DNA from 4 places in the Salinivibrio sp. PR932 genome. Region 4 is predicted to be linked to each of the others. Evidence: predicted binding sites of a transcription regulator. Region 4 holds the regulator's gene; each other region holds the start of a gene.
The links. The regulator CRP, encoded in region 4, controls carbon source genes, mostly activating them, when cyclic AMP is high. The targets are predictions, from matches to a motif close to TGTGANNNNNNTCACA.
Positions count from the first base shown of each region.

Region 1 (7,620 bases), on a different contig from region 4:
CCGCTTCGCCTGGTACATGGCTAAGTCGGCTTGATGGATAAGCTCCCCATAATCCCCTTCGGGTGAGGGGATCATACACGCAACGCCCAGACTCGCGGTCATCACCGCTGCGACCGGGGAATACTGATGCGCGATTTCACGCTCGGCCAACGCCGCCCTTGCCCGCTCGGCAACTAAAGCAGCCCCATCAAGCTCAGTGTGAGGCAATACAATAGCAAATTCCTCTCCACCATAACGTGCGACCGCATCAAGTGGTCGATTAATCGCCGATTTAAAAGCGTTCGCCACTTGCTGCAAGGCCCAGTCGCCTTGTTGATGGCCATAATTATCGTTGTAAAGTTTGAAATGGTCGATGTCACAGAGGATCAAGGCAAGCGGTGTTTGTTCACGGGCGTGTGACCGCCATAACTTGCGCAATTGCTCATCAAAGCTGCGTCGATTCGCCACTTGGGTCAAACTATCCACGAAGCTCATTTCTTGGAATGACATGATCGCATCCGCTAGCTGTTGTTGGGTGTGCTTACGTTCGGTGATATCGCGCGCCATCACCAGTACTGCAAAGCTGTCAGTCACCGGATCATCAATACGCGATTTCGTCACTTCAAACCAAGTTTGCTCGCCGCTGGGCCGCCAAATCACATCTTCATAGGTAACGGTTTCCCCAGTATCCAGTACATGCTGATCGCGCTGACGATGCTGATCAAAAATATCTGCATCGACGACCTCTTGCGCTGGAGAGGTCTCAAGCGCTTCAATGGAGACCCCGAGCGCATCGGCATAGGCTTGATTACAGGCAAGGTGGTAATAGTCCTGATCAAAGATGCCAATCGGATCCACACTGGCATTAAAAATCGCGCTCAGTAAATTGCTCCGTTGCTGAAGCGCTTGCTCAGCCGATTGGCGATGATGCACCTCGCGTTGCAAACTTTGCTGCATTTGGTGCCAGTCGGTCACATCATGACTGATGCTCAAGGTGCCAACCACCTGTTGCTGATCATTTTTAAGCGCCGTGATATTAGTTTCGAGCAAACAGCTTTCGCCGTTTAACTGCGATGCCCAAGTACGCACCGTCTTTGAGCCAGACAACGGCTGATCGGCATGCCACATAATGCCCTCTTGCTCGCGGCCTCGCCAAAAGCGGTCAAAGGCCGCATTGGTTCCCACCACATTGCCATCGACATCTTGAAAGCAAACCAATTCAGCCAACGAATTAATCACGCTAAGCAAAACACCATGTTCTTGATGCTGTAACTGCCATTGCGCGTGGCGCGCCAGCGGTGCTAGCGACACTAACCATGCTTTTTTACGCCGACAACGAATGGGTAAGCCCGACAAGCGCACGCCAATGCGTACTCGATTCGCGCCAGGCGCTTTGACCTTAGCTTCGACATTAGAGAAAGGACGTGGCCACTGCTGAGCAACAATGAAGGCGCGTACCGCTTGTCGTTGGTGCTCATTGGCCGTTTTAAAGTGGTTTTTGCTGTCCACCAATGAAAATGCCTCCACACAAGCAGCATTGGCATACAAGATGTCACCCTCATCGGCGGTAACAATGGCATGGGGCGTATCGAGATCAGCCATATACACTCGCCAATGGGTTAACGCGACGGTTTCTTGTCGCGCACGCCACGCGTAGCCAAGCACCGCACCTAAAACAAGAAATGTAAATAAAATGAAAAATGCCATGCGGCTCCTGTGTGATCACAACCATCCTTGATTCGCGACATCTTTTCCCGTTGCGTCGCTTATAGAAGCGCTATTTTGCCACAGTTTTCTCAAAATACATGGCTACGTGCCTCACAGGTTTTTACTGTCAGTTGTCATTTTTTTACATCAAATCACAGCGTATCTTGCTATGAAACTGAAGACATAAAACGCACCCTGCTTTATTTCTTTCTTTGGTTAGAATTTATGCTCGAATTTGGCCTTAAATTAATAATTATTTAACAAAACAGCATAAACGCGAATAGCTATTATTCCCGAAAAAATTGGCACAAAACCTGAAAATATCAGGTGTTTAATTGACATCACACCAAGCTTCATGGTGCATAAAGGCTGCATAATAAAATTTGACCTTTAACTGCTTTGCCGTTAATTTGAAAGGTCGCTGAATAGCGCTTTCTGGATACGGCAGGCTAGGCATCGCGTTGAAAATCAGTAATTTAATTACTTACAAGCACGCGATTTTCCCGTTAAAAAAACACAACATAACGGGTGAGCTGTCACAGTCCTAGACGCTTTCAGAGTGGTCAGGAGGATCACGACAATAAATGCAATCACTGCGAGTGACGCAGTAGCAAGGGAGAATTGCAATGTCGCTGTACAACCCAATGTTGGAAAAGGATAACTGTGGTTTTGGTTTGATCGCCCATCAAGAAGGTGAGCCCAGCCACAAGTTGGTTCGTACCGCCATTTCCGCACTTGATCGCATGACCCACCGCGGAGGGATTAACTCCGATGGTAAAACCGGGGACGGTTGTGGGTTATTGCTCCAAAAGCCCGACCGTTTCTTTCGCCTTATTGCCGAACAAAACCAATGGAACCTGAGCCGTTTGTATGCGGTGGGAATGCTTTTCCTGAGCACAGATCCGGTGAAAGCGCAGCGCGCCCGCGCGGTGTTTGAACAAGAAATTGGTGCCGAAACACTCTCCGTGGTTGGTTGGCGTACGGTACCAACCAACCCTGACGTGCTGGGTGAAATCGCCAAGCAATCACTCCCCGTTATCGAACAAGTCTTTATTAACGGCCCGGCCGGTTGGCGCGCACGCGATTTAGAACGTCGCCTGTATATTGCGCGCCGCCGCGCAGAGAAAGCGTTAGCTGACGACACAGATTTCTACATTACCAGTCTGTCGACCCAAACCATCGTCTACAAAGGCTTGTGTATGCCGGCAGATTTGCCGCGCTTTTACACCGATTTGGCCGATTTACGCCTCGAGTCTTCGATCTGTTTATTCCACCAGCGTTTTAGTACTAACACGCAACCACGCTGGCCGCTCGCTCAACCGTTTCGTTACCTTGCCCACAATGGTGAAATCAACACCATTGAAGGTAACCGCCAATGGGCACGAACACGGGCATACAAATTTAACTCGCCCTTATTGCCAGACCTCCATCAGGCCGCACCTTTTGTCAATGAATCAGGATCGGATTCGTCGAGCCTAGATAACATGCTTGAGGTATTTTTGTCCGGTGGCATGGATCTCTTCCGCGCCATGCGTCTACTTGTGCCGCCCGCTTGGCAAAACCATCCGGATATGGATGATGAGCTGCGTGCATTCTATGACTTTAACTCCATGCACATGGAGCCATGGGATGGTCCTGCCGGTATTGTGATGTCTGACGGCCGTTATGCAGCTTGTAATCTCGACCGCAACGGCTTGCGCCCTGCGCGTTATGTGGTCACTAAAGATAAATTCATCACCCTCGCCTCTGAAATTGGCATTTGGGATTACGCGCCTGATGAGGTCGCTGAAAAAGGGCGTGTTGGCCCGGGTGAATTGCTGGTGATCGATACCCGAGAAGGCAAAATTTGGCACTCAGCGGAAATCGATAATGAACTGAAAAGTCGCCACCCCTATCGGGAATGGCTCGATGCTCACGTGCGTCGCTTGACCCCGTTTGAAGAACTTGATGATGATGCCAGCGAAGGCAGCCGGAGCTTGCAAGACACCCAACTGAAGGTTTACCAAAAGCTGTTTGGGATGTCGAACGAGGAAGTCGAGCAAGTCGTCAAGGTGCTCGGGGATATCGGTCAAGAAGCGACCGGTTCGATGGGCGATGATACGCCCATGGCGGTACTATCTTCTCGTCCCCGCTGTGTGAGTGACTACTTCCGTCAGAAGTTTGCTCAGGTTACCAACCCACCCATTGATCCCTTGCGTGAAAACCACGTGATGTCACTGGCCACCTGTATCGGCCGGGAAATGAACGTTTTCTGCGAGACTGATGGCCACGCTGAGCGCGTCGCGTTTAAATCGCCAGTGCTCTTGTTCTCAGACATGGTGCAGTTACTCGAGCTCGACGATACCTATTATCGCAACAGCATTCTCGATATTAACTACGATCCGAACGAGAAAGATCTGCAGCAGGCCATCTTAGATCTTTGCGATCAAGCCGAGCGCTGCGTGCGCGATGGCACGGTACTGGTAGTCCTGTCTGATCGCAGTATCAATAAAGACAAACTCCCTATCCCTGCCGCTATGGCAGTCGGGGCGGTGCAAAAGCGTCTGGTCCGCGAAAACTTGCGCTGTGATGCCAACATCATCATTGAAACCGGGAGTGCACGTGATCCGCACCAATTTGCCGTATTACTCGGCTTTGGTGCCACGGCTATCTACCCATACCTCGCCTACGAAACACTAGCCAATCAAGTCGACATTGGCGCAATCAAAAAGCCCTATCGCGATGTGATGGTGAATTTTAGAAATGGCATCAACAAGGGCCTATTTAAAATCATGTCAAAAATGGGGATCTCGACCATTGCCTCTTACCGCTGTTCGCAGCTGTTTGAAGCGGTCGGCCTGCATGACGATGTGGTAGAGCTTTGCTTTAAAGGTGTCGCAAGCCGCATTCAAGGGGCGAACTTTGATGACTTCCAGCAAGACTTAGTCAACCTTTCACGTCGTGCTTGGATTAAACGTAAGCCGCTAGAGCATGGTGGGTTACTCAAATACGTCCACGATGGCGAGTATCATGCTTACAACCCAGATGTAGTAAAAAATCTGCAAAGTGCAGTGCGCTCTGGGGAAGCAATGGACTACAAAACCTACGCGAAAACGGTGAATGAACGTCCGGTGGCAACCTTGCGCGACCTAATGCGTTTGAAAAAAGCCGACACACCATTACCGCTTGAACGCATTGAGCCCGCCACCGAGCTATTTAAACGCTTTGATTCCGCGGCCATGTCCATAGGTGCTTTGAGCCCTGAAGCGCACGAAGCGTTAGCCATTGCGATGAACCGCCTTGGCGGCCACTCGAACTCCGGTGAAGGGGGTGAAGACCCACGCCGTTTCAATAGCGAGCGTAACTCCAAAATCAAGCAAATTGCATCGGGCCGTTTTGGGGTCACTCCCCACTACCTCACCAATGCCGATGTGCTGCAAATCAAAGTGGCACAAGGGGCGAAACCCGGTGAAGGCGGACAATTGCCCGGCCATAAAGTCACGGCCGAGATCGCCAAATTGCGTTTCTCAGTCCCCGGTGTCACCTTGATTTCGCCACCGCCACACCATGATATCTACTCGATTGAAGACTTGGCGCAGCTGATTTTTGATTTAAAGCAGGTCAACCCAAGCGCATTGGTATCGGTCAAACTGGTCTCCGAACCGGGCGTAGGCACCATTGCTACTGGTGTGGCAAAAGCCTATGCCGACCTGATCACCATTTCAGGGTATGACGGCGGCACGGGGGCAAGCCCATTGACCTCCGTGAAATACGCCGGTAGCCCTTGGGAATTAGGCCTCGCCGAAACCCAGCAAGCCCTCGTGGAAAATGGCTTACGCCACAAAATTCGCTTACAAGTCGATGGCGGCCTCAAAACTGGCCTCGATATTGTAAAGGCCGCCATTTTAGGTGCAGAGAGCTTCGGCTTTGGCACCGCGCCTATGGTGGCGTTGGGCTGTAAATACTTGCGTATTTGCCACCTGAATAACTGTGCAACCGGTGTGGCGACCCAAGATGACACGCTTCGTCGCGACTACTTTAAAGGCTTACCTGAGCAGGTAATGAACTTCTTTAAAGGCTTAGGCGAAGAAGTTCGCGAGCTGCTCGCTGAGCTTGGTGTCGAAAAGCTCACCGATCTCATTGGCCGAACGGACTTGCTGGAAGCAGTTGATGGCTTTACCGCCAAGCAGCTCAAACTCGACTTGAGCCATATTCTCGAGGCGCCCACACCCTGGCCGGGCAAAACCTTATATTGCAGTGAGCCCAATACGCCTTTTGATAATGCACCGCTCAACCAAGCCTTGCTCAGTGAACTAGGGGATGCGATTGACGCTAACCGACGAGCCAGCATCTACAAATCGGTACGCAATACCGACCGTTCAGTCGGTGCTAGCCTCTCTGGCGCGATTGCAAAACGCTATGGCAACACAGGCATGGCAGCTAACCCTCTGGATATTCAATTGCAAGGCACTGCGGGTCAATCCCTCGGGGTATGGAATGCGGCAGGGGTTAATATCACCCTTGTCGGCGATGCCAATGACTATGTCGGCAAAGGGATGAGTGGCGGTGAAATCGTGATCCGTCCGCCTGTAGGATCCGCCTTTGCCAGTCATGAGTCCACCATCATGGGCAATACCTGCCTGTATGGTGCCACTGGTGGCAAGCTGTTTGCGGCAGGGAAAGCAGGCGAACGGTTCGCCGTGCGTAACTCAGGAGCCCATGCGATCGTCGAAGGCGCGGGAGATAACGCCTGCGAATATATGACGGGCGGTATCGTCGCGATTTTAGGTCGCACTGGCGTCAACTTTGGCGCTGGAATGACCGGCGGCTTTGCCTATGTGCTCGATGAGGAAGGCGATTTTAACCGCCGCATCAATCCAGAGTTGGTCGAAGCGCTGTCGCTAGAATCTCTGGCCATTCATCAAGAGCACTTACGCGGACTGATCGCGCAACATTTAGAGCTGACAGGTTCAGATCGTGCGCAACAACTGCTGGCTGATTTTGACCAATGGGTACACCGTTTCTATTTGGTCAAACCTAAAGCCGCTGATGTCAGCACCTTGTTAGGCCACCAGAGTCGCAGCGCTGCCGAGCTGCGAGTTCAGGCGCAGTAAAGGAGGGATCCATGAGCCAGAACGTATATCAGTTTATCGATGTGCAGCGTATCGACCCGCGAAAAAAGCCGATTGATACCCGCAAAATAGAGTTCGTGGAAATCTACGAGCCGTTCACCGAAAAAGAAGCGTCGGCACAAGCCGATCGCTGCTTAGATTGCGGTAACCCCTATTGTGAGTGGAAGTGCCCTGTACATAACTACATTCCACAATGGCTAAAGCTGGCCAATGAGGGACGCATCTTAGAGGCCGTTGAGCTATCGCACCAAACCAATAGCCTGCCTGAGGTCTGTGGCCGAGTGTGTCCGCAAGACCGGCTTTGCGAAGGTGACTGTACACTCAATGATGACTTTGGCGCTGTGACCATTGGTAATGTCGAAAAGTACATCACCGATAAAGCGTTTGAAATGGGCTGGAAGCCCGATATGTCACATGTTGAGTGGACAGATAAAAAAGTGGCCGTAATCGGTGCCGGCCCTGCTGGGCTTGCGTGTGCCGATGTGTTGGTACGCAATGGCGTCAAACCGGTGGTGTTTGACCGCTATCCGGAAATTGGTGGCTTGCTCACTTTCGGGATCCCGTCATTCAAACTGGAAAAAGAGGTGATGCGTAACCGCCAACGGATTTTCACCGAAATGGGCGTGGAGTTTCGTCTCAACACCGAAGTCGGTAAAGATGTGGCCATGCAAACCTTGATTGATGAGTTTGATGCGGTCTTCCTCGGCGTCGGGACGTACAAGTACATGCGTGCTGGTCTTGCCAACGAGGACGCACCTGGTGTGTTTGATGCACTGCCATTTTTAGTCTCCAACACCTACAAAGTGATGGAACTGAAGAACGC
Region 1 covers NZ_MUFM01000005.1:187,034-194,653, reverse strand. The annotation lists gene BZG84_RS04055 (GGDEF domain-containing protein) at 1-1,686, opposite strand, end outside; gene gltB (glutamate synthase large subunit) at 2,313-6,779, shown strand; gene BZG84_RS04045 (FAD-dependent oxidoreductase) at 6,791-7,620, shown strand, end outside.
Region 1: gltB (glutamate synthase large subunit) is a predicted target of CRP. The motif match lies at 2,212-2,227, and genes of this name have one in related genera.

Region 2 (7,620 bases), on a different contig from region 4:
GCAGTTGGCAAAAATGGTTGCAGGCAGTGTCGGGACGCACGGCTTGATGGAGCCATTCATCGATATTGGTGAGCTCATGTTTGGCTTGCCAGTATAAGAGCAGTGACAGCGAGGCATTGGCAGTCCAGTCCACGTGGTAAACCGATTCACGAAGAAGATGTTCAATATGGTCGATGTACTTTGACGCTTTATCGAGCTCACCACGGCTAATCGCGACGCGAGCCAGCATGGAATAACTGTGCAAGTGTTTGCTCGGCGGCTGCGTTTCCAGCACGCGAAGTCCTTTATGTGCACACACTTCGGCTTCATCCAATCGGTGCCAGCACCACAGAATTTGTGCCCGCAAGCGCAGCGCAAATTCATGTAAGGGAACTTGATGAAGCTGCTGATCTTCAATCAATTTATCAGCGCTATCCAACAATTCGAATGCGGCTTGCACGTAGCCTTGCGCGAGCAAAATTTCGCTTTGTTGTAAAATCGCCCATAACGCTTGGTGATACACTTGATGCTGGCGCGCGAGCTTCTCGGTTTGCTGCATCATTGACAGGGCGCGATCAAGTTGCCCAACCACATGATTTACTTCCCCCACAACGGATGTGGCGACAATGCGACCGCGATAGTTCGCGCTATCGAGTTGGCTAAGTGCCAGCTCGGCCAGCGCCATTGCTTGGTCAGGATCGTTGCGATTGATGGCAACTTGGGCCAGTAACGCGTTGGCATTTCCCTGATAATCAATATCAAGCGTGATATTACGTTCTTGGTAGGCTTGCTCTGCTTCTGCGAGAAGTTCGCCGACTTCATGATATCTGTGTTGACTCTGCGCTAACCACGCGCGTAGCAGACCTAAGTTGGGGTAAGTGAACAGCAACTGATTGCTGATTTGGCCGATAGCCGCTTCGAGGGTCGAGAGCTCACCACGATTAAACATACGCCAACCGTGCTGATTGAGGATATCGGCCATCAAGGTATCGTCTTCGGCGTAGCGGGCGTGGCGCAATGCTTGATGAGGTGTATTCAGCTTTAGCCAAGCCAGTGCTGCCTGCTGGTTTAAGTGTTGCTGCTGTTGAGGGATCCGTGCTTGACGCTCATGGGCGAGAAACTCTGCGAATAAATGGTGGAAGCGGAACCAGTTATTGTCTCCTTCCAACGGATAGATGAATAAGCCGTAGCGGTTGAGCGATTCGAGCATGCCGAGCGCGTCTTCGCGCTCGGTAAGCGCAAAGACCAGCTCGTCATTAAACATTTCCAGTACGGAAACTTGCATTAAAAACTGACGGGTTTCACTGTCCAGCAGATCAAACACTTCTTCGACTAAATAATCCCACAGGTGGGCATGGTTAAAACTGGCGCATGAGGCAGCGCTTTGCATCAGAGTCCGTTTTTGATGCTGAGCCTGAATCGCAATTAACTGTAGGGCAGATGGCCAGCCTTCGACGTAGGCACAGAGGGTGCTCGCGGTGGTTTCGTCGACACCATCGGCGACACGTTGATTAAAAAAGCGAGTGGTCTCTTCATTATCGAACGCAAGCAGTTCATTGCCGATCTCGATCATTAGGTCGCGAACCCGCAAATTTGCTGTCCCTAGCGGCGGATTCGCGCGCGAGGTCACCACCAAAGTCAGGCTATCGGGCATGTGCTTAATAAAAAAGCGCATTGCTTCATGGATGTCTTCATTGTCGATCAATTGGTAGTCATCCAATACCAGATAACAGGTGGACTGTAACCCAGCCAGCTCAGCGAAAACATCGGAGAGCAGCGCACGCAGGGATGAAAATTGACGCTTTTCTGCCAGTTTAACGGTATTGGGGCACCCATCATGGGTCGCTTTATTTAATGCTTGCAACAAGTAGTTGATAAAGCGGAAGCTGTCGTTGTCGCTGTCATCAATGCTGAACCAGCCGACATGGGTTTGATCGGAGAGCCATTGCGCGGCCATGGTGGTTTTACCGTAACCTGCCGGCGAGCGGAACAATACCAATTTGTAATGCGGCGCTTGTTGGAGGATATCCAATACGCGCGGGCGCAAGATGGCATTGTAGAGACGGCCGGGACGGGTAAGTTTTGACGGGATCCACATAGCGAGAAGGTCCTTTACAGCGAGTGCGGCTTTGCCGCGTTTATCCTTGTACGCAAGTGTATGTAACTGGTCTGTCACAAACTATGATCCAGCGCTGATAATTGTGCAGTTGCTCTATTTTGGTGCAGCTACGCCTTTCAATTGTGATTAAAGTCACTAATTTTATTGGTTCGGATACAGTATATGGAAGCTGTTACACGCCAGAGACGATGAATGACCCCACAATTTGCGTTAGCGCACAAAATTAACAAAAGGGATTGTTCTTTTTTCACAGCCGTATTTTGGTCAGTGTTCCCTCAAATTGTGATTTTTATCACCTCAATATCACGAAATTCCTCCATTGATGAGAGCAAGCTCACTCACAGCTTGTGATGTGGCTCTCTACGCCCTGACAACTCCTCCTTTCCTCCTCCTGTCTCGGGAGGATGTTTGCATCGACAGGCTTGGGCAGGATGACTGTCATCGAGATTTTCTTCCATTACGAGAGCGATGACATGACGCCTAAACAGCAACACGCATTTGATAAAAGCGCTTTTAAAGCCAGTATGACCCAGCATTTGACGCAGCTTGGTCGCACCCCTGAAACCGCAGAGATGCGCGATTGGTATCTCGCCTTAGGCCGCGCGCTGGCCGAACACACCACCAGTGACTTGGTTGCAACAGAAAACGATTTAGCCATCAAACAAGCGAAGAGTGTGAACTACTTATCCTTGGAGTTTTTGATTGGCCGTTTAACCGGCAACAACCTGATCAGCATGGGGCTTTACGATGAAATTGCGGCTGTGGTCAGCGAGTTTGGATTTGGCCTGACCGATTTGCTTGAGCAAGAGCGCGATCCTTCGCTGGGTAATGGTGGTTTGGGCCGCTTGGCCGCGTGTTTTATGGACTCGCTGGCAGCCCAACAGTATCCAGCGGTCGGCTATGGCTTGCACTATGAGTATGGCCTGTTCCGTCAATCATTTAAAGATGGCGCCCAACAAGAAGCACCGGATGCGTGGCGTGAGCCGGAAGGCTACCCGTGGGAAGTGGTTCGTCCTGACCTTGCCCAAACGGTTGGCTTTTATGGCCATGTGGCGGTGATTGAAGAAAACGGCCACACGCGCCGTGAATGGGTTCCTAGCCTTCATATTCAAGCGATGCCTTGGGATCTGCCTATCGTGGGCTATCAAAGCAATACGGTTTATCCACTTCGCTTATGGGAAGGTCGAGCACTGACGCCATTTGCGCTCGATGCCTTTAATGATGGTGACTATACCCGTGCGCAACAAGCCGCAATTGATGCAGGCAACCTGACCAAAGTGCTTTACCCGAACGATAATCATGATGCGGGTAAAACGTTGCGTTTGATGCAGCAATACTTCCACAGTGCGGCCTCTGTTGGGGATATTCTTCGTCGCCATTTAGATGCTGGCCACCCACTGGCTGCCCTTCCAGATTATGAAACCATTCAGTTGAATGATACTCACCCGACTATCGCCATTCCTGAGCTGATGCGTGTGTTGTTGGATGAGCACCACTTGAGCTGGGATGATGCTTGGTCTATCTCCAGCCAGACGTTTGCTTACACCAACCATACCTTACTTCCAGAAGCGCTGGAGACATGGAGCGAGTCGTTAATGGCGCACTTGCTGCCGCGTCATATGGAAATCATTTTTGAAATCAACCACCGCTTCTTGCAAGACGTTGCTGCGAAATGGCCGGGCGATGTCCGCAAACAGCAAGTGCTGTCTGTGATTGACGATCAGGGCGAGCGCATGGTGCGCATGGCCAACCTCTGTGTGATTGGCTCGTACGCAGTTAATGGCGTGGCGGCGTTGCACTCTGAGTTGGTAAAACGCGATCTCTTCCCTGAATTTGATGCGCTTTATCCGGGCCGTATCCAAAACGTGACCAACGGGATCACGCCACGTCGTTGGTTGAAGTTCTGTAACCCGGATCTTTCCGCGCTGATCAGTGAAAAAATTGGTGATCAATGGCCAGCTCATCTCGAGCAACTGGAGCAAATTGCCCAGTATGCTGATGACAAAGCGTTCCAAAAAGCCTTTATGGCAGTGAAAAAGCGCAATAAGCAGCGTCTTGCCGATTGGGTAAAAACCCATCTAGATATCACGCTAAGCACTGACGCTATCTTTGATGTCCAAATCAAACGTCTTCATGAGTACAAGCGTCAACATCTGAACTTGTTGCATGTGATTTCGCTGTATCACCGCCTGATCCACGAGCCGAATTTCGACATGACGCCTCGTGTGGTGTTCTTTGCTGCTAAAGCCGCGCCGGGCTATGCGCTCGCCAAATCGATCATTTTTGCGATTAATAAGGTGGCGGAGACGATCAATAACGATCCACGGGTTGGTGACAAGCTTAAAGTGGTCTTTATCCCTGACTACCGAGTCAGCATGGCTGAAATCATTATTCCTGCCGCCGATGTGTCCGAACAAATTTCGATGGCCGGCAAAGAAGCGTCGGGCACGGGCAACATGAAGATGGCGCTTAACGGTGCATTGACTATCGGCACCATGGATGGCGCAAACGTGGAAATTCGCGAAGAAGTGGGTGATGACAATATCTATATCTTCGGCCTCGACGTGGAAGGCGTGAATGCATTGCGTGAGAAAGGCTATCACCCTGATCACGAATACCATCAGCAGCCGCTGCTAAAAGCGTCGCTTGATAGTCTGTTGGATGACACCTTCACGCCGGGACACCCAGGATTACTCCGTCCGGTATTCGATAGTGTGATGGCCAGTGGCGACCCGTACTTGTGTTTGGCGGATTTTGCCGACTATGTGCGTGCCCATAATCAAATTGATAGCGATTATCGTGACTCAACGCTGTGGGCACATAAAGCAATTTTGAACACCGCGCTGGTGGGCAAATTTAGCTCTGACCGCTCAATTAGAGACTATGTGGCTAACATTTGGCAACTGAAAGCGGTAAAACGCTAAGCCTTTGATACCAAGCTGACATGCTAAATGGGTGGCACGGCATAGGGTGCCACCCACAATAACAATAACTGCAATGGCCGATAAAAGAAGGGGGCGGACCCCTCGGAGAATGCGATGAAACAACCTGCACTTAAAACAGTCGCACAAATGGCAAATTTAGCCGACCGCTACATCAGTGCCTGGGGCACTGAAGCCTCTGTGCCTGACAGCACCTTATACGATTTGTTGACGTCACTTGGCTATGACACCCGTAACGATGAAACGCTACTGGCCTCAGCAGAGAAAAAACACAAAGAAGGCGTCTTGTCGCCAGTTCAAGTCATTCGCGACGATGAACCCCTTGAGGTTGCGTTGCACTTAGGCACTAGTGCCAGAGAGAGTGACTTTAGCTGGCGCATCGATACCGAGCAAGGTGAGTGCTTTGAAGGCTATCTACAATCCCAAATTGTGCGTGATGAACGTCGTGAAGGTGGGCCTCTAGTCTTTAATTTGCCCTGCACCTTGCCTTGGGGATACCACCGTTTATCGGTAATGAGAAAACGCCGCAAAACCCCCTATGAAATGACGTTAATTGTGGCACCCGCGCGTTGCTACATGCAGCCTGAACTCGACCAACACAAAAAAATGTGGGGGCCGAGTATTCAACTTTATACGCTGCGTACCCCGCATAACTGGGGGATTGGTGATTTTGGCGATCTCAAGCAGTTGGTCAGTGATCTGGCATCGCGTGGCGCAGATTTTGTGGGACTTAACCCCATTCATGCGCTGTTTCCTGCCAATCCAGAAGCAGCCAGCCCCTATAGCCCGTCGTCACGTCGTTGGTTGAACTTACTCTATATCGATGTCAGTGCCGTGTCGGAGTTTGCATTAAGTGCCAAGGCTCAGCAGTTGGTGGGCAGTGCTGACTTTCAGCGTCGTTTGCAGGCCGTGCGCGAAACGCATTGGGTCGATTACAGCGGAGTAGCGGCACTGAAGATGGCCGTTTTACCCTTGCTTTTCGAGGAGTTTAAACAGCGACACCTGACCCAAGACACAGCCCGCGGCCGTGCCTTTCTCGACTTTGTTGAGCAAGGCGGCGATAGCTTGAAGCAACAAGCGACCTTTGATGCATTGCATCAGTATTTGCGCGCGGATGATGACAGCATTTGGGGCTGGCCAGTCTTCCCGGAAAAATATCGACGCTACGAAAGTGCGGCGACCCAGGCTTTTGTTGAGCAACACCAAGACAGTGTCCACTTGTATATGTATTTACAATGGATTGCACAAGGGCAGATTGAAGAAGCACAGCGTCTGGCTGAAGAAAAAGGCATGGCGATGGGTTTGTATCGCGATTTGGCGGTTGGGGTGTCTGATGCGGGCAGCGAAACGTGGTCCGATCATTCGCCATTGGTGCTGGATGCGAGTATCGGTGCGCCACCGGATGTGCTGGGGCCATTAGGTCAAAACTGGGGACTGCCGCCGTTTGACCCACATGCGTTGAAAGAAACCGGCTATGAAGCATTTATCGAGCTGCTACGCGCAAACATGCAACACTGCGGCGCACTGCGCATCGATCATGTGTTGGGTTTGCTTCGTTTGTGGTGGATTCCGAAAGGGAAAAATGCCACTGAAGGCGCGTACCTTTATTATCCCGTTAAAGACATGCTTGCGATTTTGGCACTCGAGTCGCACCGTCATCAGTGCAGTGTAATTGGTGAAGATCTTGGGACGGTTCCCGATGAAATTGTCGATTTACTGCGTGATGCGGGGGTGCATTCTTACAAGGTCTTTTTCTTTGAAACCTCGAAAGACGATGGTGGCTTTATTTCCCCTGCCCATTATGCGGAGCAAGCAATGGCTACCTTGTGTACCCATGATATGCCAACCATCCGAGGTTTTTGGCATTGCGACGATTTGAAAATGGGACAAGAGTTGGGGCTGTATCCGGACGAGTCACAGTTGCAAGCCTTGTTTGATGGCCGTTTAAAAGCCAAACAAGGCATTCTCGACAGTGTGCGTTGGCATGGCATGTTGCCCGAAGGGGTCGGTGATGACGCGCGTTATGTGCCAATGGACGGTTATCTGAGCCGAGCGTTGCAGCTGCATGTAGCGGCAGGACAGTCTGCGTTGTTGAGTGTGCAACTGGAAGATTGGTTAGAAATGGACAAGCCAGTCAATATTCCGGGGACGGTCGATGAATATCCTAACTGGCGTCGTAAGCTTTCGGTGAACCTTGATGCCTTATTTAGCAAAGAGGAAGTGAACCAACTGGCGCGTGATTTAACCCGCGTTCGACAGCACGCCAGCCGTCAGTCGGTCGCATGATTCACGATCTATAACCACGATGCCACGTTTTAACGCTCTATCCTCGGTGACAGCCAACACCTCAGGGGTAGGGCGTTTTTTGATAAGGAGACAACCGTGCCAGACACCATCAATCCTAAGCCGCATGGCGCCATCGCTGCGGACGACTATGCGCTTAATGCTGCGCATCTATCCGACCCTCATCAGGCCTATCATCAGATGGGGGCCAAGCTAATGACACTTCCGGTTAACGGTACGCCCATCAAAGGCGTCCGTTTTCTGGTTTATGCCCCAAACGCGCGCTCTGTCAGTGTC
Region 2 covers NZ_MUFM01000017.1:11,073-18,692, reverse strand. The annotation lists gene malT (HTH-type transcriptional regulator MalT) at 1-2,077, opposite strand, end outside; gene BZG84_RS09775 (glycogen/starch/alpha-glucan phosphorylase) at 2,572-5,022, shown strand; gene malQ (4-alpha-glucanotransferase) at 5,137-7,326, shown strand; partial or broken gene glgB (1,4-alpha-glucan branching protein GlgB) at 7,495-7,620, shown strand, end outside.
Region 2: malT (HTH-type transcriptional regulator MalT) is a predicted target of CRP. The motif match lies at 2,220-2,235, and genes of this name have one in related genera.

Region 3 (7,620 bases), on a different contig from region 4:
GCTTAAAAAGAAAAGGGCCAGCGTATAATACTGGCCCTTATTTTATTATCGTGCGATGGACTTACTGTGTGAGCATTACTGTACTTGAAAGATAGATTGAAACTCGCGCTTGAGCGCGGGTTTTAAACGCGCCTGTTTTAATTGCTTGGATAAGTCTTTAACGCAACGTTTAAGCACATCGTCCAGTACCTGTGCTTTGTAGTTCTCTTGCTCGTCTTCGGACATGTCATCGAGTTTGACGTTTTGCAATTCGTTGAGCGTATCAATCCCGACATAACTTTGGCTGATTGCCACCAAAGCATGAAACTGGTCGAAACTGTCGAGCACATTTTGCGCACTAGCAGGGAGCTTTTCCCATGCTTCACGCACACTAGGCTCTGCCGCGTCATGAACTGAGGCTATCATCGTGTACATGGCTTCAGGAGCATTTTCATAACGAATCACGCTTTGCAGTTCTGGGGAAAACTCGTCAAAACTCATATTGGTACTGCTGGTATCGGACATGCACCGACTCTCCTTCACTTTTTATGCTAAGCCCACGTCGTTATGAGCGACTTGCGGCTTTTCGGTCTTTCTTTTCGTTATTCTCTGTACGCTCACTGCGTGTTTGGTCGTCCAGTGGCACGACGGTATCGGTGGCCAAGGTGGCACGGTTTTCACCTGCGAGCAAGCCGCCTTTCTCAATGGTGAGCTGCTCGGTATTGAGCACGCCTTTCATTTTACCTTGCGAGAGAATGTCAATCGCATCGGCTTCGCATTGTCCTTCAACCAAACCGTTAATCGTAATATGCTTGGCATGAATCGTACCGCGGAAGTGTCCGGTTGCTGAGATAACCACGGCATTAGCCTGAGTGATATTGCCTTCACCAAAGCCATCAATTTGGATATCTCCGTCAAGCTCAATATCACCAACAACCTTGCAGTTTTTTGCCACGATTGACAAACCAAGGTTACGGTTTGGGGTTGAACGAAACAGGCCCATAGTTTGTACTCCACAATCCATTTCCTACCAGTATATCATCTGGTGTCAGGCTATGTGTCGCGATCTTTTCACTCAAGCCTGACTAACATGTGATCCTGATACCAGTCTGTGTGCCTGTTTGTGCCGAATTATTCAGCACTTAGTTGGAGCGCAATTGCTCGGCTATGCCCAACTTGCTATAACACGATTATTATCTCGATGAGGACATGGATCATGTCAATGCTATTAACGCCCTATCAACAACGTGTCATCGGTTGCTTGCTGGAAAAAGAAGTGACTACGCCTGACTACTATCCACTGACCTTAAATGCACTCACGACAGCGGTAAATCAAAAAAGTAATCGAGAGCCTGTCTATGCGCTCACCGACGCCGACGTGTTAGACGTCGTAAATTCGCTTATCGATGCACGTCTTATCAGCCCACAGGAAGGGATGGGAAGCCGTGTCTGCAAGTATCAGCATCGTTTTTGTAATACGCCTTTCGGTAATTTGACGTTTACGGATCAAGAAAAAGCGATTATTTGCGTGCTGTTGTTACGTGGCCCACAGACTGCAGGTGAGCTGCGCACACGGACGCAAAGGTTATGTGAATTTGCCGATATGCAGCAAGTAGAAAGCACGTTGAGTGCCATGATAGAGGCCGAATGGATAATGAAGCTAGCACGTGAGCCGGGTAAACGGGAATCGCGCTACATCCATTTATTTGGTGAATTAACCGAAGCGAGCGCTGAAAGCGAAATGAGACCCGAAACAGAAACGCTAGAGCTAAGCTTAGATAACGCCGCGGTGCCAAACCCATCTCACGGGACGCAGCATGCATTGGAAGCGCGGGTTGATGCGCTTGAGCAAGAGGTCGCCAGCCTGCGCGAGGCATTAAACGCGCTATTATCCAAATAAAAAAACATGAGCGAGTCGTGGTTCGTTTACTTGGTTCGTACGCGGCACAATGCTTTGTATTGTGGCGTGTCGACGGATGTTGAGCGCCGCTTTCAACAACATCTCAGTGGCAAAGGTGCGCGTGCGTTGCGAGGGAAAGGGCCACTTTCTCTGGTATGGCAATCTCCTGCAATGAGCAAACAAGCCGCCATGCAGTTGGAATATCAGATAAAACAGTGGCCCAAACAGCGCAAAGAAGCCTTATGTCAGGGCTGTGATGACGTCCATCGATGGGAGTCGTAAAGGGCATATGCATTGGTTGCTTGACTATGAATTTGAGTAGCGTAGGTAAGGAGTATGCTGTTTCAGTAAGGTAAGTAGTTGATCGACGCCCATGGCGGGATAGTACAAGTGACCTTGAATATAACGACAGCCGATTTGGGCTAAGTAGTCCTTTTGGGCTTGGTGTTCGACGCCCTCTGCGACCACTTTCAAGCCTAAGAGATCCGCCATGCCAATCACGGCTTGGCAAATCACTGCATCGTCTTTGCATTCGGGGAGTTGGTCGATAAAGCTGCGATCAATTTTAACCGTATCGACAGGGAAATGTTTCAAATAGGCCAGTGATGAATAGCCGGTGCCAAAATCATCAATCGCTAGTGATATACCCGCTTCGGTGAGCGTGTGCAATGTCTGTTGATTTTGTTCCAAATTTTCAATAAACACTTGCTCGGTTAATTCGATTTGCACGCGCTCTGCTGGTACTTGGTGGCGTTCGATGGCTTGTAAAATCGTATCAGCCAGAAAACTGTCTTGAAATTCATGCCCAGAGACATTAATAGCAAGCATCGGCGGTGCGCAACCCTCAGTGAGTAGCATGGCATAATGCTCTAGCGCTTTGTTAATGATCCAATTCCCCAGTTGTTGCATCAATCCTGTATCTTCAGCAGTACGGACGATGGTGTCAGGCGAAATGATAGTCCCCCCTTCATCTTGCCAGCGGACTAAGGCTTCAATGCCGACGATACGCTGCGTTTTTAAATCAACCTGAGGCTGAAAATGCAGCATCAATTCATTGCCTTGGATGGCTTTGCGAATGGTGTATTCGATGTCGCGCTTTTGCTGAAGGTGGTCACGCATCGCCATTTGAAATACGACCACACGGTGGTGCACGAGTTGTCGTGCTCGATGCGCAGCGGTATCGGCGTGGCGTAGTAATTCATGAGCCGGCATAGATGTGTCATAGCGATACGCCACACCAATCGCGCAGCTAGGTAAAACAGTCACTCCCTGAACTTGGCATTCTTTTTCTACACTCAAGCGTACCTGCTTGGCGTGTATCTCGGCTTCTAAAGGCGATAGATCGGTGCGCAGCATGACAAAATGTTCATCACTGGTTCTGGCTAAATAAGCTTGTGGAGGCAATAGATTTTGTAAGCGTTTGGCGATGGTAGTTAATACGTCATCGTGAATGCGGTAGCCATGAAGATCATTGATTTCCTTAATATTATCAATGTCGATACAAATCAGCGACAGCGTACGCGTTGCCGAGAGCGTCTTATTAATGGTGTGCTGAATGTGATTAAGCAGTGCATGGCGATTTGGCAGATAGGTGAGGGGATCATGATTAGCAATAAAATGTAGCTGATTTTCAACGTCTTTGCGTTGAGCGATTTCATTTTGCAGTCGAGCAATGGTCGCTTGTTCAGCTTTTCTCGCCATCAAATTGATTTCAATTAAATACAAGGCAATACCTACTAAGATCGTGACGACCAACCCAGAGATGTAAATGAGCATTGGCAAAGATAAAAAGTGTTCCGATTCAGGGCTGTTCCACAATGTGACGACAAACTCGGGGCTAGCGCCGGTTAGCGTGAGCCCAACTTGTCCTGTTGCCACTCCATTAGGTGGTATGTCCCCGAATACGGCGCGCCCATCACTTGTAGCGTAGAGCGTCAGCTTCTGAAATGTATCGAGATAATCGGCTGCTAGGTGGCTGATATGTTCTGCAATATCGAGAGTGCCACCGAGATAGTAGTCAGGCGTATTCCGGTTTTGCGTATAGATAGGGTGCGCAATATGCCAGTTATGAAGCGACTCTACATCCATATGAGAAAGCTGAGCGTTATCGTCTCCGACAACGTCAAACGGGAATTGCTCGGGCTTTTCTGAGTCACTTTGGGGGTAATGCCAACGAATCTTGCGATCAGACTCAGCCCAGAACAAGGCTTGAAAGTGAACGTCATTCCCCTGATGGGCTAGCACTAATGCTTGCCATGTCGAGTACGTCGAGGGAATGTTTTTTTCTATCTCGCTGGCAAGCACACTGAGTTCATTAAGGTGAGCATTCATGTGACGCGTTAACGCGTCAGCAAAGGATTTTGCTTCGACGCTTAATAGCTGCTCGGTGCGCAGTCGTTGTTGTTCTTGTGCGGTATTAAATAAGGAAAAAGTGGCAATCAGGATAGCAAAGCAGATCATCGCAATCACGAGTATAGCGCGGCCGCGAGGTCGAAATGGGCGCTTCGCAATGGAGAGACGGTCATCGATGTTTAGTGTCGTTCTCTGTAAGGGCATGGTCGTGAGAGCTATATCATGGTGGCTTCAAGTGTATGTGACACGAGTGACTCAAGTCGTATCAATAGTGAGACAAATCTGAGACTCCCTCTTTGATAAGGGATAGGTAAAGCGTAGCAGCTGTTAAGGGGACTGCGTGAGGGCACATTAAGAACCAGAGTAAACTTGTACAAATAAAAAATATTGTACAAAAGTGATCCTTCGCCTACATTGAGTTGTACAACAAAATATAAATGTACAACTCTGCGGCTCATGCCGCTTGATAAGAAGAGGTGAAGCATGTCGTTTCCAGTTGGTGTTAGCGCATGTGTGATTGGTGAAAAGGTGCGTTTTGATAGCGGCCATAAACGCAGCCCGTTTGTGACCAAAGAGCTCGCTCCCTATGTCAATTTTGTCCCTGTGTGTCCGGAAGTCGCAATCGGCTTACCGGTGCCAAGGCCGACGATTCGTTTATTAGACAAGGGTAATGTGGGCGACATTCGTTTGGTTGAGACCAAAGACGCCAGCAAAGATCATACTGAAAAAATGGTGGCCTTTAGTGAACGAAAAGCGGATGAATTGGCCCATAAAGCACTACGTGGCTATATCGTTTGTGCCAAGTCGCCCACTTGTGGCATGGAGCGTGTCAAAGTCTATCGGGAAAATGGCTACACCTCTGATATCTCTGGGGTAGGGCTGTATACCCAAGCATTAATGGAACGTATGCCGTGGCTGCCGATTGAAGAAGATGGCCGATTAAATGATCCCATCCTGCGTGAGAATTTTGTGTTCCGGTTATTTGCGTTAGACGATTTATATCGCAGTGTCGAAAGTGGCGTGACAAGAAAAGCACTGGTTGCATTCCACTCGCGGTACAAATTAGTGTTGATGGCGCACTCGCCTGAGCGTTACCGAGAATTGGGCCGTTTTATGGCGAACATCGCGGAGTACGATATTGATGATTTCTTCCACCAGTATCGCACGCAGTTTATGCAGTCGTTGGCTATCCGTGCGACGCGGAAAAAGCACACCAATGTGCTGATGCACCTGCAAGGCTATTTTAAGAACAACTTAGACAAGAGCCAAAAAGCAGAGCTGACTCACCTTATTCATGCTTACCGTCAAGGCACGATGCCGCTGTTAGCGCCGTTGACCCTCATTGCTCACCATTTGCACAACCACCCAGATGATTACCTTGCTAGTCAAGCGTATCTGAAGCCGTATCCAGATGCCTTGAGGTTACGTTATGGACTCTAATCCCGAAAGCACGCTGACGATCAGCCAAGTCGCTGATCGTACCGGCGTTAATCCAGTGACATTGCGCGCATGGCAACGCCGTTATGGCTTGCTGTCTCCGGCTAGAACACCGAAAGGTCATCGTCTTTACAGTGATGAAGACGTCGCCATGATTGGTCGGATCTTACGTTGGCTAGACAAAGGTGTTCCGATCAGCAAAGTGAAACCGTTACTGTCGCAAACCGAGACCCAAATAGATAGCGAAGATGACACGTTAGCCCGTGAGCTGATGAAGTTGATTCATGACTTATCACTGAAAAAACTCGGCCAGCACGTTGAAACCTTATTAAAAGAATATCCGTTTTATTGGCTCATCGAACACGTCTTTACGCCGCTAGATACGTGGTTGGATGAGGAGCAAAGCGCCATCTGTTCTCTGCAGAAAGATATGTGGCGCAGTACGGTAATCGAAAAATGCCAAGCGGCAATGTTGGCGAACGCAAAACGCAACAGTAAGTTCCCTTGTTGGTTAGTGACACTTACTGACACAGAAGATTATCAGCGCACCATGATGGCGATGCGTCTGAATGAGAAAGGTTACAACGTCACTATCTTGCGTGAGCCACATTCCCAACTTGGCCTTATCCTCGAAGTGATGCGAGAGCAAAAGATCCCCACGCTCGCAGTGATGGCTGCGCACCGTCTCGATCGTTCCCAGCTTAATCAGCTACGGCAGTGTTACGCACAATCTGACATTCACATTGTGAGCCAGCCATTTATTTGCTCCGTACATGGAGACGAGCTAAAAGAACTCAAGGAGAACAATCCGTTATGCATTTAGTTTGGTTTCGACGCGATCTGCGCTGCCTCGACAATCGTGCACTGCATGCAGCGTGCGAAGCAAACGAGCCTGTTGTGGGCCTTTTTGTGGAAACACCGGATCAATGGGCTGCCCACCATATGGCCCCGATTCAGGCAGGATTGATTGAAGCAAGGCTTAAGGCGCTGCGTGACGAACTCAGTGCACTTAACATTCCGCTGTTGGTGACAAGAGCCGCTGACTATAAGAAGGCGTCTGAAACGGTCGCAACCCTTGCGAACTCGCTGAACGTCAACGCTGTGTTTGTGAATCGTGAATACGAGCTGAATGAGCAAAATCGCGATCGCCAAGCACAGCAACGACTAGAGGAGCAGGGCATTGATTGGTACGCCTACCATGACCGCAATCTATTTGCGCCCGGCACGATTCGTTCTGGGAAAGGCGATGCGTATAAAGTCTTTACCCCGTTTAAAAAAGCCTGTCTACGTGCATTAGAAGGCATGGATCAGTCACCGCTCAAGGCGCCAGCTGCTCGTGCTGATGATACGCGGTTAACTACTATTTTTGCTTCTCTTGAGCCGATTGAATTTGACTATCCAACCGAGGCCGTCTCGGCATGGCCGACCACGGAAAAAGCCATCTTAGATAAGTTACGCACTTATTGCCGAGAACAAGCCGCAGATTACAAGACGCAACGGGATTTCCCTGCCATTGATGGCACCAGTCAGCTGTCACCGTATCTTGCCATTGGCGCATTGTCCCCTCGCCAATGCTTAGCGCGACTGCAATCTGAGCATCCGCACTGGCGCGAGCCCGATTCAGGCGCAGCAACTTGGTTGTCAGAGTTAATCTGGCGAGATTTCTATCAAGAAGTGAGCGCCCAAAACCCCAGTATTAGCAAAAAGCATTGCTTTTTAGAGTGGGGAGAGTCTGTGGTGTGGGATAACGACAACGCCCGCTTTGAAGCGTGGAAAGCGGGTAAAACCGGCTTTCCGATTGTGGATGCTGCGATGCAGCAATTAAACACCACTGGATGGATGCATAACCGCCTGCGGATGATAGTGGCCAGCTTTTTAACCAAGGACTTGCTCATCGATTGGCGTTGGGGGGAGGACTACTTTATGTCCAAGCTGATTGACGGCGACTTTGC
Region 3 covers NZ_MUFM01000008.1:48,391-56,010, reverse strand. The annotation lists gene aroG (3-deoxy-7-phosphoheptulonate synthase AroG) at 1-6, shown strand, start outside; gene BZG84_RS05795 (DUF3069 domain-containing protein) at 76-504, opposite strand; gene BZG84_RS05790 (bactofilin family protein) at 545-982, opposite strand; gene BZG84_RS05785 (YceH family protein) at 1,196-1,879, shown strand; gene BZG84_RS05780 (GIY-YIG nuclease family protein) at 1,886-2,161, shown strand; gene BZG84_RS05775 (putative bifunctional diguanylate cyclase/phosphodiesterase) at 2,186-4,435, opposite strand; gene BZG84_RS05770 (YbgA family protein) at 4,715-5,671, shown strand; gene BZG84_RS05765 (MerR family transcriptional regulator) at 5,661-6,491, shown strand; gene phrB (deoxyribodipyrimidine photo-lyase) at 6,482-7,620, shown strand, end outside.
Region 3: BZG84_RS05770 (YbgA family protein) is a predicted target of CRP. The motif match lies at 4,439-4,454, and genes of this name have one in related genera.

Region 4 (7,620 bases):
GGAGGGATTTGAGATGTTAGTTATTCGGCCTATCCGTGCGTCAGATTTTGATGCACTGATGTTGTGTGCGGAAGAGTCCGGTCATGGATTTACCTCATTGCCGGTTGATGCCGATTTGCTACAAGGACGTATCAACAATTCGCTAGAAAGCTTTGCCAAGCACGTCACTAGCCCTGGCATGGAAGGCTACCTGATGGTGGCCGAAGATACCGAAACAGGTGAGGTTGCGGGCACCACGGGGATCGAGGCGGCAATCGGCCTCGATAGCCCCTTTTATAGTTATCACTTAACTAAAGTGGTGCACTCATCGCGCAAGCTCAATGTCCATAACATTGTTGAAGTGCTGACGTTTGGTAACAACTACACCGGAGCGACGGAAATTTGCACCCTGTTTTTGCGTCCTGAGTTTCGAGGTGGCCTCAACGGTAAACTGCTTTCCAAGTGTCGCTTCTTGATGCTCGCTGAGTTTCCTGAGCGCTTTGCGGATGTGATTTTTGCCGAAATGCGTGGCGTGTCTGATGATGATGGCAATTCGCCGTTCTGGCAGTGGCTTAAGGACAACTTCTTTTCGATTGACTTTACTTTGGCCGATTACCTAACCGGTATCGGTGCGAAAGGGTTTATTGCCGACTTAATGCCTAAGTTGCCGATTTACGTCAGTCTGTTGAGTGAAGAAGCGCGTGCTGTGATTGGACAAGTGCACCCGAAAACACGGCCAGCACTGCGTCTGTTGGAGAAAGAAGGCTTTTCATGCCGAGGATATGTGGACATCTTTGATGCCGGTCCAACGGTCGAGTGTTTGCGCCACAATATCGAATCGGTCCGCCATTCATTTAATGCGACGGCTAGCGTGCGTGAGCATAGCAGTGCTCAGCACTACTTAATTTCGAATACCGATTTTGCGGGCTTCCGCGCGACTGCGGCGAAAGCGGCACTTGATCCGGAAACCAATCACGTTGTGATTGCGCCAGAGGTTGCCGAAGCGCTGCAAGTTAAAGACGGCGATCGACTCCGTTTGATCGCGATGGAGGAGTAAGGATGACACATCAAACCGCAGGCCATTTGATCAATGGTGAATGGACGCCGGGTGAAGGCGACGTCATGACTTCGCTAAACCCTTTTGATAGCCGTTGTATTTGGCAAGGCAATGAAGCCACGAAACCGCAGGTTGAACAAGCGGTAAGCGCGGCACGACAAGCCTTTCTTACTTGGCGGAATACCGATTTTGCCGAGCGCCAAGCCTTGGTAGAACGCTTCGCTGAAATTGTGAAAGCCAATACCGACGATCTGGCGCGTACCATCGCTGAAGAAACCGGTAAGCCATTTTGGGAAACCAAAACCGAAGTGGGCGCCATGGTGGGTAAAATTGCCATTTCGCTGCGCGCTTACCATGAACGTACAGGATCGCGGGAAAAAGACGTCAATGGTACGCAAGCTGTACTGCGGCATCGTCCCCTTGGTGTGATGGCAGTGTTTGGGCCGTATAATTTCCCCGGTCACTTGCCTAATGGCCATATTGTCCCGGCACTATTGGCCGGAAACAGTGTGGTTTTCAAGCCATCCGAACTGACGCCTAAAGTGGCTGAACAAACCCTTGGCTACTGGTTAGAAGCCGGTCTACCTGCTGGGCTGATTAACTTGGTGCAAGGGGGTCGTGATACCGGCGAAGCGCTAGCACAAGCGCGAGGTATTGATGGCCTTCTATTTACCGGGAGTGCCAACACCGGACACATCCTCCATCGCCAGTTTGCCGGCCAACCGGACAAAATGCTGGCATTGGAAATGGGGGGCAATAACCCACTGGTTATCAGTGATAAACATAGTGGTGTGGATGCCACGGTTTATACCATTATTCAATCGGCTTACCTCAGTGCCGGTCAGCGTTGTACGTGTGCACGTCGTTTGCTTCTTCCTAAAGGGGAGGTGGGTGACAAGATCTTGGCGCGCTTGGCAGCGTGGACTAAAACGATCCGTGTGGGCGGCCAATTCGATGATCCGGCGCCCTTTATGGGCGCACAGATCTCTGTGGCGGCAGCCGAAGGGATCTTAGCCACTCAGCAAAAACTGATCGATCTCGGTGGCAAGCCAGTCGTCGCTTGTGAACATCGCCATGATGCCGTGATCTCGCCGGGGATCATTGATGTTAGCGGGATCGCCGAGTTACCCGATGAAGAATACTTCGGTCCTTTATTGCAGGTGCAGCGTTACACCGATATGGCCGATGCATTGACGAAAGCGAATGATACCCGCTACGGCTTATCGGCAGGCCTTATCAGTGACGACGATGGTGAATGGCAATACTTCCTTGACCATATTCGCGCCGGTATTGTAAACCGTAACCGTCAATTGACCGGTGCCAGTGGGGATGCACCATTTGGTGGTCCGGGCGCGTCGGGTAACCTGCGTCCAAGTGCTTATTATGCCGCCGATTATTGTGCCTACCCTATGGCATCGATGGAAGGCGAGCAGGTCACCTTGCCCGAGAGCTTTGCGCCGGGGATCACGCCTCTTGATTAAGGAGAACAACATGGATAGTTGCCAAGCGTTATTTGACAGACTGTGGCAAGACTACACCCAGCGTCTTTGCCCTTCTGCGCAGAAAGTGCATGGGTTGCTCGAAGAAGGCCAACCCCTGATCAATGATCACATTGCACTGCGCACCTTTGCACTGCCTAATGTAGGGCTGGACAAGCTTGCCCGTCCTTTTATTGCGTTGGGCTATGAACCGAAAGGTGAGTACACCTTTGAAGCGAAGAAGCTCAACGCACGTCACTACGAGCATCCCGACCCTTTGATGCCGAAAGTGTTTATTAGTGAATTGATGGTGGGCCAATGCTCGACAACATTGCAATCCATCGTGCGCGACTTAGTGGCGAATGTAGACGATGATGCGCTGAAAGGGAGCGATTTTCTTCATCAAGGACGTTTGTGGGAGTTGGATTGGCAAACCTACAAGACGTTAGCGGATGAAAGTGAATATGCAGCTTGGGTGGCAGCGCATGGCTATGGGGCGAACCACTTTACCGTCAGCGTGAATCAGCTGAACAACCATGATAGCTGTCAAGCGGTTAACGATACCTTGCGCCAAAATGGTTTTACCATTAACGAATCTGGCGGGGAGGTCAAAGGGGATGCATCAGTCTTTTTGGAGCAATCCTCGACGATGGCTGATCGCGTGCCGGTGCAATTTAGCGATGCACGCCATGATATTCCGGGGGGGTTCTACGAGTTTGCGAAACGGTATCCGCTTCCGGACGGTGAACTTTATCAAGGTTTTGTCGCCGCCTCGGCTGATAAAATCTTTGAAAGTACGCATCAATAGTGGCGAGAGAAGAAAAGGAGAGCGATGCTCTCCTTTTTTGGGTGGCTGTGTTTAGCGACTTTCAATATCGAGCCAGAATTTATCGTCAATCGCCTGAGTTTCATTACTCAGATGTGGGTTGTCGACGCGAATAAAGGTGCGCTCACCAATATTGGCTTTCTCAAAGGTCTCTTTTACCAGAGGCGCATTCTCAAAAAATTCGATGAAGGATCCGTCTTGATAGGCGGCCGCAAAGGCATCATTGAGCATGGTCGCCACCTCTGGGTTTTGGGGCGATACAAACAAGAACATCGGGAAGCGATAGATCAGCATTAAGTGCGGATCGACCAACAGATTTGCATATTGAGGTCGCTCTGCCAGTTCGCTAAAAGGTTCGATAAGCGCACGCGGGAAGAGGTCTGCCCGTCCGGTATCGACGGCTTTAAAGATATTCTCAAAGCTTGAAATTTCTCGAACCCGAAATCCCGCTGACTGCAAGACCTTCACATCGGCCCAGCCTTGCCCTTGGATCATGGTCAGATTATTGAGCCCTGCTTGGTCACTGATTTGTGCAAGCTTGGGTTCGGTGGCTTGATTAGTAATGAACAAGCGATGGCCTAAGAGACCCCGAAAAACTGGATAACGGATGGGAAGTAACTCTGACTCAAGGGTACGGTCGGCCCCGAGCCAATCTACCGTCAGTCGTCCTTGTTTCAGCATTTCTACTTTACGAGACTGAGAGCCAATTTGGCCTTGAAAGGCCTGTAACGTGACAGACTCACCCGATTTTTCCGCTAAAAACTCAATCAAGTCGATAGCGTATAAATCGAGGGCAGAGCCAGCCCGTGGTTCTGGGTGGACAATGGTGATATTCGCCGCAGCAGTTGAAGAAACCGCCGCGAGTAGCAATGCAGCAAGGGTGTGACGTAAGCTTCTCATAAACGACATCCTGTTAATCAGTTGTTAGATGGGTCGTTTTTGAAGTGTAGAACTTAGGTAATGAGTTTCCAGTCAATAAAAATAAAAAACCGACGCAAAAGCGCCGGTTTTATCGCAACACGCGAGGATTAGCGTGTGCCGTAAACCACAATGGTTTTACCGTGAGCTGAGATAAGATTCTGCTCTTCCAGCATTTTAAGGATACGCCCAACCGTCTCACGCGAACAGCCAACAATTTGACCGATTTCCTGACGCGTGATCTTGATTTGCATGCCGTCAGGGTGAGTCATGGCGTCAGGTTGCTTCGCCAAGTTCAGTAGGGTTTGTGCAATGCGGCCGGTCACGTCCAGGAAGGCAAGGTCTCCCACTTTCTGGCTGGTCACTTGCAGGCGACGCGCCATCTGAGAGGAGAGACGCATCAAAATGTCTGGGTTAACTTGGATCAGCTGGCGGAATTTCTTGAATGAAATTTCTGCCACTTCGCAAGGTGATTTCGCACGTACCCATGCGGTGCGCTCTTGGTCCTCTTCGAACAGACCAAGTTCGCCGATGAAGTCACCTTGGTTAAGGTAAGACAGGATCATCTCCTTGCCTTCTTCATCTTTGATTAGTACGGCCACAGAACCTTTCACGATGTAGTACAAGGTCTCCGCCTTTTCCCCTGCATGGATCAGAGTACTTTTGGACGGGTACTTGTGAATATGACAATGTGAAAGGAACCACTCGAGTGTAGGGTCTGTTTGAGGTTTTCCTGGAACCATATAACTTATTTCCTCTGCATGTGTTGCCCGGCAACGACGTCCTGTCTTTGTCTGAATGGAAACCCATCAGTCCAATGCACAGAATACGAGGTCTTGGCGCAGGCTACAAGCTCACTGTATGTTAACAAGAGTGTATCTTTTTTCTATCTGGATTTCTTGATTTTGATCTAAGCCAACCGCCTAAAAATTCGGCAAAAATGTGGCTAAGATCACGACCTGAGAAGTAATACACGTTAAGTGCGCTACGGCGCTTAACCTATCTTGCCTTTCTCAATCAACTGTTGGATCAAGGGGCGAATAATCAGCTCCATCGCAAATCCCATTTTACCGCCGGGCACGACCAGCGTGTTGTGCCGAGACATAAAGGCGCCACTGATCATTTGCAGTAAATAAGGAAAATCGACGTTCTTCATGCCACGAAAGCGGATCACGACAAAACTTTCGTCGAGTGACGGGATCCCTTTTGCATTCAGCGGGTTAGATGTATCTACGGTTGGGACGCGTTGGAAGTTAATATGCGTGCGAGAAAACTGCGGCGTAATATAGTGCAAGTAATCGTCCATGGAACGCACAATGGAGTCCGTAACGGCCTCGCGGGAATGGCCGCGGTCGCGCGTATCGCGGACAAACTTTTGAATCCACTCCAAGTTAACGATAGGCACCATGCCGATCAGTAAATCAACATGTTGGGCGACATTGACGTCACCATCCACCACTCCGCCATGCAAGCCTTCATAAAATAATACGTCGGTATTTTCAGGCAGATCTTGCCAGGGAGTGAAGGTGCCCGGCATTTGATTATAAGGCACGGCTTCATCAAAGGTGTGTAGATAACGACGATACTTGCCGGTGCCTTGTTCGCCATATTCTTTAAAAAATTGCTCAAGGCGTGGGAAGTCGTTGGCCGTGGGGCCAAAGTAGCTAATATGACGACCTTGTTCACGTGCTTTACGGATCTCAACATCCATCTCTGGCCGCGTGAAGCGGTGAAAGCTATCGCCCTCTAACCAAGAGGCTTTGATGTTCATCATATTGAACATCTTGCGAAACGCTTCGGAGGTCGTGGTTGTGCCTGCGCCAGATGAACCGGTCACAGCGATGATTGGGTGTTTAGCCGACATGACGAGCCCTGTCATTGATCAGTCTGAATTTACACCGCAGCCCACAATGGGAGGCGGTGTTACGGTCTGAGATCGCGCTGACGACGAATATCCACTGTCTCATGCAGCTCAGAGTATACAATCACGGCATCGCCGGATTTTAATTGTTCGCGCACTTGTTCAACTTTCTCAGCAAAGCTGACTTCCTGCTCACCGTAATCTGTCCCTTCCCGCAACACAAAGTGCTCAATTAAATTGGTCAAGGTTTCGGCTGGCACAGATTGCCATGGAACCATCATACTACATCACCTTTTGCTGACACCTAGATGGCACGGACGCCATCTCCGTGCTTAGGTTGTGAATTAGCTCCCATTTTACCGAATTATGCGCGTAGGTGCAGTGTATCTATGTCGATTCAGTCACAATTTATCGTGACGAATAGGGGCATCAGGTGTCGAGTTGCTCAGCTATCCACGCGGGCACTGCCTCTTCCAACCATAAACGCGGTGCACGCCAACGGCCAGTGACAAACCCAACATGTCCGCCATGGTCAGTGAGTTGATAGCGTATATTGGCCGGTAATGGCGTGGTTGGGATCACCGCGTCGGTCATAAAAGGATCGTCTTTGGCATGAATGATGGTCAAAGGGGTGCGGATCGCAGGCAACACGGATAGGCCACTGCATTGCTGGTAGTAATGATGTGCGTCCTCAAATCCATGCAGTGGTGCGGTGACGGTTTGGTCAAACTCGAATAAGGTCGCAATACGGGGCTGCTCGCCAGCTTGCCAACGACCCACTTGGGCGTGCCGCGTAAGCTTATCTGACAGGGTTTGCCGCATCGATCGGAGCAGATACGCTTGGTAGACACGTGAGAATCCTTGCTGAATGCGTAACGAGCAGGCGGCAAGGTCTAAGGGGGGTGACACTGCGCAGCCACTGGAGACGATCGGATCGTCCGCATACTCTGCCAAATAGCGCACCAGCATGTTGCCGCCTAGCGATACGCCCACAGCATGAATGGGATGCTGAGGATAACGCATACGTAATGTGGTCAAAAAATAGCGCGCGTCTTGTGTCTCGCCTGAGTGATAAGTGCGCGGGACGCGGTTTAATCGGCCACTGCAACTGCGAAAGTGCATCACCACACCGCACCAGCCTCGGCGCTGAAAAGCAGCCAGTAACCCATTCGCGTATGGGCTATGAAAGCTGCCAGCAAGGCCATGAAAAAGCACCACTATCGGTTGACCGGGCTTAGGTGTCTGCGTCCAAGCGAGATCGACAAAATCACCATCCGGTAAATCCAGCTGTTGCCACAAAGGAGAGAGCACGGGTTGACGCCGTATCAGCCGTGGCATGATGGTTTGTAGGTGTGGATTACGGGCGCTGGGAATCGGTTCAAAGGGCGTCATCGGCGTCTCCTTGCTCATCGTCTTTGATCACACTGGCGCGCAGGGCGGGATAGAGCGATTTGGCCGAGGGCGAGAGCTGACGGCAATAATACGCCAACGGCGAGGGCGA
Region 4 covers NZ_MUFM01000011.1:29,843-37,462, reverse strand. The annotation lists gene astA (arginine N-succinyltransferase) at 14-1,036, shown strand; gene astD (succinylglutamate-semialdehyde dehydrogenase) at 1,039-2,517, shown strand; gene BZG84_RS07435 (DUF1338 domain-containing protein) at 2,528-3,322, shown strand; gene BZG84_RS07430 (hypothetical protein) at 3,374-4,240, opposite strand; gene crp (cAMP-activated global transcriptional regulator CRP) at 4,369-5,001, opposite strand; gene BZG84_RS07420 (phosphoribulokinase) at 5,253-6,122, opposite strand; gene BZG84_RS07415 (YheU family protein) at 6,182-6,400, opposite strand; gene BZG84_RS07410 (hydrolase) at 6,549-7,511, opposite strand; gene BZG84_RS07405 (TIGR02444 family protein) at 7,498-7,620, opposite strand, start outside.